3 regions of the Enteroscipio rubneri genome follow, and region 2 is predicted to be linked to each of the others. Evidence: predicted binding sites of a transcription regulator. Region 2 holds the regulator's gene; each other region holds the start of a gene.
The links. The regulator LexA, encoded in region 2, represses DNA repair genes until DNA is damaged. The targets are predictions, from matches to a motif close to CNAACANNTGTTNG.

Region 1 (3,280 bases), on a different contig from region 2:
TTGTCGAATACTCCGTGTTCAAGAACCGCCAGACATCGATCGCCTACGATGCTGACGTGGTTATCGCGGTGCTTGCTCCGCTCGACATGCGCATTGAGCGCGCGGTCAAGAGCGGCTGGGACGAGGACGACGTGCGTCGCCGTATTGCCCGCCAGATCACCGATGCCGAGCGCATTGAGGCAGCCGACGTGGTATTCAACAACGACGGCACCCCCGAGGAGATGCGTAACAAGGTGCTAGCCTGGTGGAGCGAGTACTCGAAGGATCTGTAAAGCGAACGAAGCCCGGCAATCGGGCTTCGTTTTCTCGGGCGATATTCGATGTTCCGGCTACCACAGCCCGAGGACGTGCTGCATCCCCAGGCTGACGGCGGCTATGGCGATCCAGCAGCAAAGCCCCATAAAGATGGGCTTGCCGCCGGTTTTCACCAGATGCACAATATCGGTGTTCAGACCGATGGCCGCCATGGCCATGACTATGAAGAATTTCGACAGCGTCTTGAGCGGCTCGAACAGCATCATGTCGACGCCGGCAGCTGCAGCGAGCGTCGTGAAGACGGATGCGAGTAGGAACAGCACGATGAATGCTGGCAGCGCACGGCGCAAACTAAACCCGCCAAGTTTGCCCGAGGGCATGACCACATTGTGCTGCTGCGCCTCGAGTGCGGCTGGATCGCGACGCTCGCGTCGTGCCACCCAGATACCGAGTACGAGCGTGATGGGGATGATGGCGAGCGTGCGCGTGAGCTTCACAATGGTGGCCTGATCGAGCGCATTCGATCCCGGATGCATGCCGTCCCACGCGGCGGCAGCGGCTGTGACCGAAGAAGTGTCGTTTACCGCGGTGCCGGCGAACAGGCCGAAGCCTTCGTTCGACATACCGAGCGCACCTCCGAGTGAGGGGAAGATGAGCGCTGCCAGCACGTTGAACAGGAAGATGACAGAAATGGCCTGAGCGACGTCTTTGTCGTCGGCCTTGATGACCGGCGCGGTGGCCGCGATGGCTGAGCCTCCGCAGATGGACGATCCCACGCCGATGAGCGTCGACGTTTCCGACGGCATGTGCAGCACTGAATGGAGCGCGAACGCAACGATGAGCGCCGTGGCGACCGTGGCGCCGATGATGGGAAGCGACATCATGCCCACCTGGGCAATCTGAGCAAGGTTCAGACCGAAGCCTAGCAACACGACGGCGGCCTGCAGCACCTTCTTTCCGGTGAATGCGATGCCGTGCTGCACGGATCCGCGCGTAGGCTGCTTCCAGAACACGGCCAGAGCCATGCCGGCCACGATGGCGAACACGGGCCCGCCGATGAGGGGAAGCGCTTGCCCGGCGAACCAGCACGGCAGGGCTATGGCCAGGCATACGACCACGCCGGGGAGGTGCTTCTTGATTGTGCTCATGCCGGTTCCTTTTCGTCTGTCCGCCGCCGACGGCGATCGAGTATACCACGGCATGCCGGTACGCCTCGAACAGGGTGGAGAATCGATATCGATTTAAGATGGAGCGCACGTCGGGCGAGCGACAACTCACGTTGGATCAGCGATGGGACCGGTGCAGGCTTGTCGCGGAAGCTTCCCGCTCCTTACGGTTTTATCACGAACATATGTTCATGTCAGGTCGGCTGTGCTACACTGGTTCCCTTACCTATGCGGGAAGGAGCAGCATGGCGCATCTCTCTAACATCGATGGTCTTGAAATGGAGGGCAAGCTGCCGGAGGTGCGGCTGGCAACGACGCCTCTCAAGGTGGTGTCGCCCTTCGAGCCGTCGGGCGACCAGCCGCAGGCCATCGAGAAGCTGGCCCGCGGGGTCGAGGAGGGCCTGCGCTACCAGACGCTCCTGGGCGTGACCGGCTCGGGCAAGACGTTCACCATGGCCAAGACCATCGAGGCCGTGCAGAAGCCCACGCTGGTCATGGCGCCGAACAAGACGCTCGCGGCCCAGCTGGCCAGCGAGCTGAAGGAGTTCTTCCCGAACAACTCCGTGGTGTACTTCGTGTCGTACTACGACTACTACCAGCCCGAGGCCTACGTGCCCTCGTCCGACACGTTCATAGAGAAGGACGCCTCCATCAACGAGGAGGTGGAGAAGCTGCGCCATGCGGCCACGTCGGCTCTGCTCTCGCGGCGCGACTGCATCGTGGTGGCCTCGGTGTCATGCATCTACGGCATCGGAAGCCCCATGGACTACGCCGGCATGGCGGTGTTCGTGGACAAACAGAAGGAAATGGACCGCGACGACGTCATCCACGAGCTCATCGACATCCAGTACGACCGCAACGACTACGAGCTGAAGCGCGGCACGTTCCGCGTGCGCGGCGACAACCTGGACGTGTTCCCGCCCTATGCGGACAACCCGTTGCGCATCGAGTTCTGGGGCGACGAGATAGAGCGCATCGCGGAAGTGGACAACGTCACGGGCGAGGTGGTGAACGAGTTTGAGGCGCTGCCCATCTGGCCCGCGTCGCACTACGTGGCCACGCGCCCGAAGATGGACCGCGCGCTCGGCACCATCCGCGACGAGCTGCGCGAGCGCCTGCAGCAGTTCAAGGAGGAGGGCAAGCTGCTCGAAGCGCAGCGTTTGGAGATGCGCACGAACTACGATCTGGAGATGATGGAGACGATGGGCTTCTGCTCCGGCATCGAGAACTACTCGCGCCACATCGACGGGCGCTCGCCGGGTGAGCCGCCCTACACGCTGATCGACTACTTCCCGAAGGACTTCCTCTGCATCATCGACGAGAGCCATGTGACGGTGCCGCAGATTCGCGGCATGCACGAGGGCGACCGTTCGCGCAAGATCACGCTGGCCGAGCACGGGTTCCGCCTGCCCAGCTGCCTGGACAACCGCCCGCTGCGCTTCGACGAGTTCGAGGAGCGCATTCCGCAGTTCGTGTACGTGTCGGCCACGCCGGGCGACTACGAGCAGAAGGTGTCGCAGCAGCAGGTGGAGCAGATCATCCGCCCGACCGGCCTGCTGGACCCCGAGATCATCGTGCGCGGGAGCGCCTCCCAGATCGACGACATCATCGACGAGTCGAAGGACCGCGCCGCCCGCGACGAGCGCGTGCTCATTACGACGCTCACGAAGAAGATGGCGGAGGACCTGACCGACCACTTGCTGGACCAAGGCGTGAAGGCGCGTTACATGCACTCGGACATCGCCACGCTCGAACGTGTGGAGATCCTGCGCGAGCTACGCCAGGGCAAGTTCGACGTGCTCGTAGGCATCAACCTGCTGCGCGAGGGCCTGGACTTGCCCGAGGTCTCGCTCGTAGCC
Region 2 (3,280 bases):
TGGGCGCACCTTGCTTCGAACCGAATGGGCGGTGGCGTAGGCTCCCGCTTCGGAGAGGGGGAGAGCCAGCTCGAGGTTGACCGGCGCATGGTGCGCAAGCGCATCACCTCCATCAAGCGCGAGCTCAAGCATCTGGCTGAGGTTCGGGCCGTACAGCGTGAGAGCCGCTACGAAAGCGGCATGTACAAGGTGGCTCTTGCCGGCTACACCAATGCCGGCAAGTCGAGCTTGATCAATCGACTGACGAATGCCGATGTCCTCGCCTACGACAAATTGTTCGCCACGCTCGACTCGACGACCCGCAGGTTCGAGCTGCCGGAAGGCCGCGAGATCACAATTACCGACACTGTTGGATTCATCCAGAAACTCCCCACGACGCTCGTCGAAGCGTTCAAGTCGACACTCGACGAGATTACGGGGGCTGATCTCGTCTTGCACGTTGTCGACGCCTCTTCCGACCAGTACGAAGCCCAGATAGCTGCTGTCGAGGATGTTCTCGGGCAGATCGGGGCCCAGAACATCAAGCGTGTGCTGGTGTTTAACAAGTGCGATGTGCTTGATAACGAAGGACTCGCGGCACTGCGATCTCGTTACGCACAGGCGCAGTTCGTCTCGGCGGCAACAGGAGAGGGAGTTGACGAGCTCGTTTCCCATATAGCCCGCGTCGCGTCGTCGCACGACACGCATATGAACGTGGTCATACCTTACGATCGCGGGGATTTGGTATCCGTTGCCCACGAGCGTTGCCGTATTCTCTCGGAAACGCATGAGGAAGCCGGCACGCACATTGTCATGCTGGCCGCTCCTTCATACGCCGGCCTATTCCGCGCGTTCTCGGAAAGCAACTGAAGCATTCGACGTATTCAGAAGGCGAGCTTTTCGACCAACACGCATCCAGTCTCGCTGGACTATGCGGCCAACCTATCAAGTCGACCACATGCACGCACCGACCCGGTTGATCGAGCGCATTCAGACATCGACTCGCCGATTGCAAACCGGCGAGTCGGCTTCTTTCATGCAATATCGACCAAGATTATCAAAGCCGACGGAACACCGCGACAACCTTGCCAGCAATCGAGCAATCAGTCGTGATGATAGGCTCCATCGTGGAGTTCTCCGGCTGCAGACGTACGTGCCCCTGTTCTTTGTAGAACCGCTTGACCGTTGCACCGTCATCGACCAGAGCGACCACGATATCGCCGTTGTCGGCGACAGGCTGCTCCTTCACGACCACGTAGTCGCCATCGTTGATGCCCGCTTCGATCATCGACTCGCCGCGTACCGACAGCAAAAACGAAGGGGAGTCGCCCACGATATCGGTCGGAAGCGAAAGCGTGTCGGTTATGTTCTCTTCGGCAAGGATGGGCGAACCGGCCGCAACGTTACCGACGAGCGGAACGTTCACGATCTTGCTGAACGAAGGTTGGATGACATTCGTGGCAAGCGCCGCGTCCTCAAGCGGATACGTGAGCGCTATCGAGCGCGATTTGAGCGGATCGCGCTTGATGAGTCCCTTCTGTTCGAGCGCCTTAAGATGCACATGGACGGTTGAAGGGGAGGAAAGCCCGAGGCTCTGGCATACTTCGCGCACGGTAGGACCATACCCCTTCTCCCTGATGCACTCCTCGATGCAGTCGAGCACCGCTTGCTGGCGCTTCGTTACCTTCTCGGCCATAGGGTCGTCCTTTCGTCGTCCGATACTACTAGCGAACAAATGTTTTAAAGTCTCTTGACATGAACCTTTGTTCGACCTATTATATACGCGAACAAAGGTTCTACGCAAGAGCAGGAGGGTAAAAATGAAGAAATATGCGACGAAATATCTTGTCGAGGGAACGTCCGCTCTTCGCTTGGAAGCGATCGAGACCGCCGAGCATGAGGCCGAGATTATCGTATTTCCCGGGCCGTACCAAAGCGATCGTCCATCGAGCCCAAGTTCAGACAGTTCCTGCTTCGGATATCATAGTAAACTCGGTCGAATCGATAGGAACGTTCTCAGATCGCAGTTCGTTACAGAGCTGCGATCAGGAGACGCAGCGGGAAAACCCTTCGATCGTATGAACCTCCTGCAGGCGACCGTTGGCGGATTCACGCTCTGCGCAACGGCGTTTTTTGGGTTGTTCCTTGCTTTATAACACACCCTCATGGAGGACATCAACAAAAGCCTTCCGTCGCTCTGCTTGCGATGATCGAATCGCTTTTGATATTTCCCCTCCGAGGTTCTTGAAGTCGACCAGCCCCATCGGCCGGCATCGACTACGCGAGGGCGATGCGCGCCCGACCTTCTCATAAAGGATCGGGACATAGCCGCAGGCACCGACATGAACACATTGGGTATGGACATGTCCGAACCATCATCGGCCTTGACGCTCTTTCCAATGATTTCATCGATTTCATTGAACCACAATATCTAGTATGTTAGGGTGGAAAAAACGCTGACAGAAGGAGTGCCATGCGCTGTCCATCCTGCGGTCATTCCGAATCGAAAGTTGTCGATTCTCGACCATCCGAAGACGGTGCGACCATTCGTCGGCGCCGTGAATGCCTCGAATGCGGTCATCGCTTCACTACCTATGAGCGGCTTGGCGACACTCCGCTTATAGTCATCAAGTCCGATGGATCGTCTGAAGTCTACGATCGCGAAAAACTTATGAGAGGCCTGCTTATCGCCTGTGCAAAAAGACCTATTTCTCCAGAACAGGTAGCGACGCTCATCGAGAGCATCGAGTCTGAACTCCGCAATGCATCAAAGAACGAGATCAAGTCCAAAGAGCTCGGCGATATGGCTCTTGTCCGCCTTGCAAAGCTCGACGATGTCGCGTATGTACGCTTCGCAAGCGTATACAAGGACTTCCAGAACATCGAGGAATTCGCTGCCGCATTGGAAGGGATGAGCTGATGGAGGGCATTGCCGTGCCGCTCAAACAGCTCGATCCGGAGCTGCCAATCCCTGCATACGCCTATCCCGGCGATGCTGGTGTCGATTTGCGCTCAACGATCGATCTGGTTCTGCATCCGTTCGAACGAGCACTCGTACCCTGCGGCATTGCCGTGTCTATTCCGAGAGGGTACGCTGGTTTTGTCCTGCCCCGAAGCGGACTTGCTATAAAGCATGGCGTTTCGCTAGTAAATGCTCCCGGTCTTATCGACAGCGGTTACCGAGGCGAGCTGCAGTCTGTTCTCGTCAATCTGGACGCGCACAAGCCTTTTGAGATCAAGCGCGGAGACCGCATCGCTCAACTCGTCATTATGCGCGTATCCGAGGCAACGTTTGAACTGC
Region 3 (3,280 bases), on a different contig from region 2:
GGGGAGACGAAGGCAAAGGCAAGGTCACCGATCTGATCGCGAGCGAGTACGATTTTGTGGTGCGTTACCAGGGCGGCAACAACGCCGGCCACACGGTCATCCACGGCGACAAGAAGTTGGCGCTGCACCTGATGCCTTCCGGTGTCATGTACGAGAACGCGGTGCCGGTCATCGGTAACGGCGTGGTGGTGGACCCCGGCGTGCTTATCAAAGAGATGGCCATGCTCGAGGCCGAGGGAATCTCCTGCAAGAACCTCAAAATCAGCTGTGATGCGCACATCATCATGCCGTACCACAAGGACTTCGACGGTGCGGATGAGAAGCGTCTCGGCGAAAACAAAATTGGCACGACGAAGCGCGGCATCGGACCGTGCTATCAGGACAAGGCCGCCCGCAAGGGCATCCGCGTGCAGGATCTGCTGGACGAGAAGATCTTCCGCCTCAAGCTGGAAGCCGTGCTCGCTCAGAAGAACCCCGTTCTCGAGAAGATCTACGGCCTGCACACCTATACGGTCGACGAGATCTGCGAGGAATATCTGCCCTACGCCCGCATCCTCAAACCCTATATGGCTGAAACGGCGCAGCTGCTGAACGAAGCAGTGCGCGAAGGCAAATCGATACTTTTCGAGGGCGCCCAGGGAACGCTGCTCGACATCGACCACGGCACGTACCCGTACGTCACCTCGTCGTCGTGCTGCGCCGGCGGCGCGTGCACGGGTTCGGGCGTGGGTCCCACGGCTATCGATCGGGTGCTCGGTATCCAGAAGGCCTACATCACGCGCGTCGGCGGCGGCCCGTTCCCCACTGAGCAGCGTTTTCCCGAAGACGGCGGCGAGGGCGAGGAAGCCGAGGTCGGCGAGCTTCTGTGCAAGGTGGGCCACGAGTTCGGCGTGACCACGGGGCGCAAGCGCCGCTGTGGCTGGTTCGACGCCGTCATTGCGCGCTACGCTGCCGAGGTCAACGGCCTTACCGATGTGGCGCTCACGAAGCTCGACGTGCTCTCCGCGTTCGACACCATCAAGGTGTGCACGGCCTACGAGTGCGAAGGCAAGGTATACGACTACTTCCCCATGCAGCAGAGCGTGCTGTTCCACGCGAAGCCCGTGTACGAGGAGCTGCCCGGCTGGAAGGGCGTCGACATCACCGAATGCCGCACCTTCGAGGAGCTGCCCGAGAACGCGCAGCGCTACGTGGAATATTTGGAGGAGATCACCGGCGTGCCCATCAGCATTATTGCCGTGGGCCCCGACCGCGACCAGACCATCATGCGCGGCTGGGATCGGTAGGGGGATCTGGCGGCCGGCAGGCCGCCGGAACGGCGCGATGCTGCGACTTCGCAGCATCGCGCTTTGCCGCTCCAGGCCTTCCTCGCGCACTGAAGTACGCTTCGTCTGGCTTTCACGGCAAAGCGGGGCGCTGCAAAAGGCCTCACCGACGTTGCGAACGGCTGGTGAGCGAACGACCTGGGAGCGAATGAGCTGCAGCACAAAATGTTTCACGGGAAACATTGTGCCTCAAAGAAGTGCGACGAAGGAACAAATGTTTCACGTGAAACACTGCACCATCGGCGCGCTGGGCGCGACGAACGAGCGAACGAGAACGGGCTTTGGGTTTGAAAGGACCTGACATGAACATCTTGGTGTTGGGAGGCGGCGGTCGCGAGCATGCCATCGCCTGGGCGTTGGCGAAGTCGCCGAAGACCGACGAGCTGTACGTGGCGCCAGGCAACGGCGGTACGGCGGCCATTGCGCACAACGTCGCGGATTTGGATGTGGAAGACGGGCAATCCGTGCTTGCATTCGCGCGCGAGCACAACATCGGACTCGTGGTCATCGGACCCGAAGCGCCGCTTGTGGCCGGCGTGGCCGATGTGCTGCGTAAAGAAGGGCTGGCTGTGTTCGGCCCCGATGCCCAGGGTGCGCGACTCGAGGGCAGCAAGACGTTCAGCAAGAAGTTCATGGACGCCAACGGCATTGCCACCGCGCGCTACGCCAGCTTCACCGAGCTGGATCCGGCGCTTGCCTACGTGCGCGAGCTGGGGGCTCCCATCGTCGTAAAGGCCGACGGCTTGGCCGCCGGCAAAGGCGTGATCGTGGCCGATGATCTGGAGGATGCCGAGGAAGCCGTGCGCTCTTGCTTCGACGGCGCATTCGGCGAAGCGGGCTCGACGGTGCTCATTGAAGAGTGCCTCGATGGCCCTGAGTGCTCGCTTCTGGCGTTCGTCACGGGCGGCAAGGCCTTCTGCATGACCACGGCTCAGGATCACAAGAGGGCCTTCGACGGGGATCTGGGCCCCAACACGGGCGGCATGGGCGTGTACTCGCCGGTGCCCATCGTTGATGCCGACGAGCTGGCCGGTATGCGGGCGGTCATGGAGAATGCTGCCGCTGCGACGGCTCGCGCGCCGTTCGAACGCGAGTACCGCGGTGTGCTGTACGGCGGATTCATGCTGACCTCGGAAGGCCCGAAGGTGCTCGAGTTCAACGCGCGCTTTGGAGATCCGGAGACGCAGGTCGTGCTTCCGCGTCTCGATGCTGATCTGGTTGATATCATGCTGGCCGTAGCCGAAGGCCGGCCGGATGATATTGAACTGCGCTGGTCCGAGCAATGGGCCGTGTGCGTGGTGTTGGCGAGCGAAGGGTATCCCGGTGCTTACGAGAAAGGAAAGGTCATCCTGGGGATTGAGGAGGCCGAAGAGCTGGAAGGCGTCACGGTGTTCCATGCGGGCACTGCGCGCAACATCGATGACGAACTGGTTACCGCCGGCGGCCGCGTGCTGAACGTCGTAGCGCTCGGCGATTCGTTCGACGAGGCTCGCGAACGCGCTTACGAGGCGGTCGACCTCATCAACTTCGAGGGCAAGCAGTACCGCACCGATATCGGCAAACGCGCTGCAGCCGGCCGAGAAGCCTGGGATTAGCACCATCAGGGGGTGCCCTTCGGGGCACCTTTGCGGTTTTGCACCAAACGGAAGAGGTCATCGTTTTGCTATCTGAACGCATGCTCACGGCCGTCGTACGGCAGTGCACAAAACAGTATTTGAAACTGGAGCCTACCGATGATGCGCGGGTTCCCGCGCCCGTTCCGGGTCAGCGTTATATGCTATACATGCACGTGCCGTTCTGCGAGCGGCTATGCCCATACTGCTCGTTCAACCGTTTCCCGTTTTCCGAGAAGCGCGCGGTTCCCTATTTTGAGAATCTGCGCAAAGAGATGATGATGCTCAAGGATTTGGGTTACGATTTTGACAGCCTCTACGTGGGCGGGGGCACGCCCACCA

Region 1: a site for LexA is predicted at 1,600-1,613, ahead of uvrB (excinuclease ABC subunit UvrB). Genes of this name have one in related genera too.
Region 3: a site for LexA is predicted at 1,533-1,546, ahead of purD (phosphoribosylamine--glycine ligase). Genes of this name have one in related genera too.

Annotation. Positions count from the first base shown of each region.
Region 1 is NZ_CAWVIN010000003.1:1,480,757-1,484,036, forward strand. It holds gene coaE (dephospho-CoA kinase) at 1-272, shown strand, start outside; gene ABGT83_RS13125 (YeiH family protein) at 330-1,403, opposite strand; gene uvrB (excinuclease ABC subunit UvrB) at 1,667-3,280, shown strand, end outside.
Region 2 is NZ_CAWVIN010000002.1:668,863-672,142, reverse strand. It holds gene hflX (GTPase HflX) at 1-849, shown strand, start outside; gene lexA (transcriptional repressor LexA) at 1,037-1,675, opposite strand; gene nrdR (transcriptional regulator NrdR) at 2,453-2,899, shown strand; gene dut (dUTP diphosphatase) at 2,899-3,280, shown strand, end outside.
Region 3 is NZ_CAWVIN010000003.1:991,458-994,737, forward strand. It holds gene ABGT83_RS11125 (adenylosuccinate synthase) at 1-1,286, shown strand, start outside; gene purD (phosphoribosylamine--glycine ligase) at 1,628-2,920, shown strand; gene ABGT83_RS11135 (radical SAM protein) at 2,986-3,280, shown strand, end outside.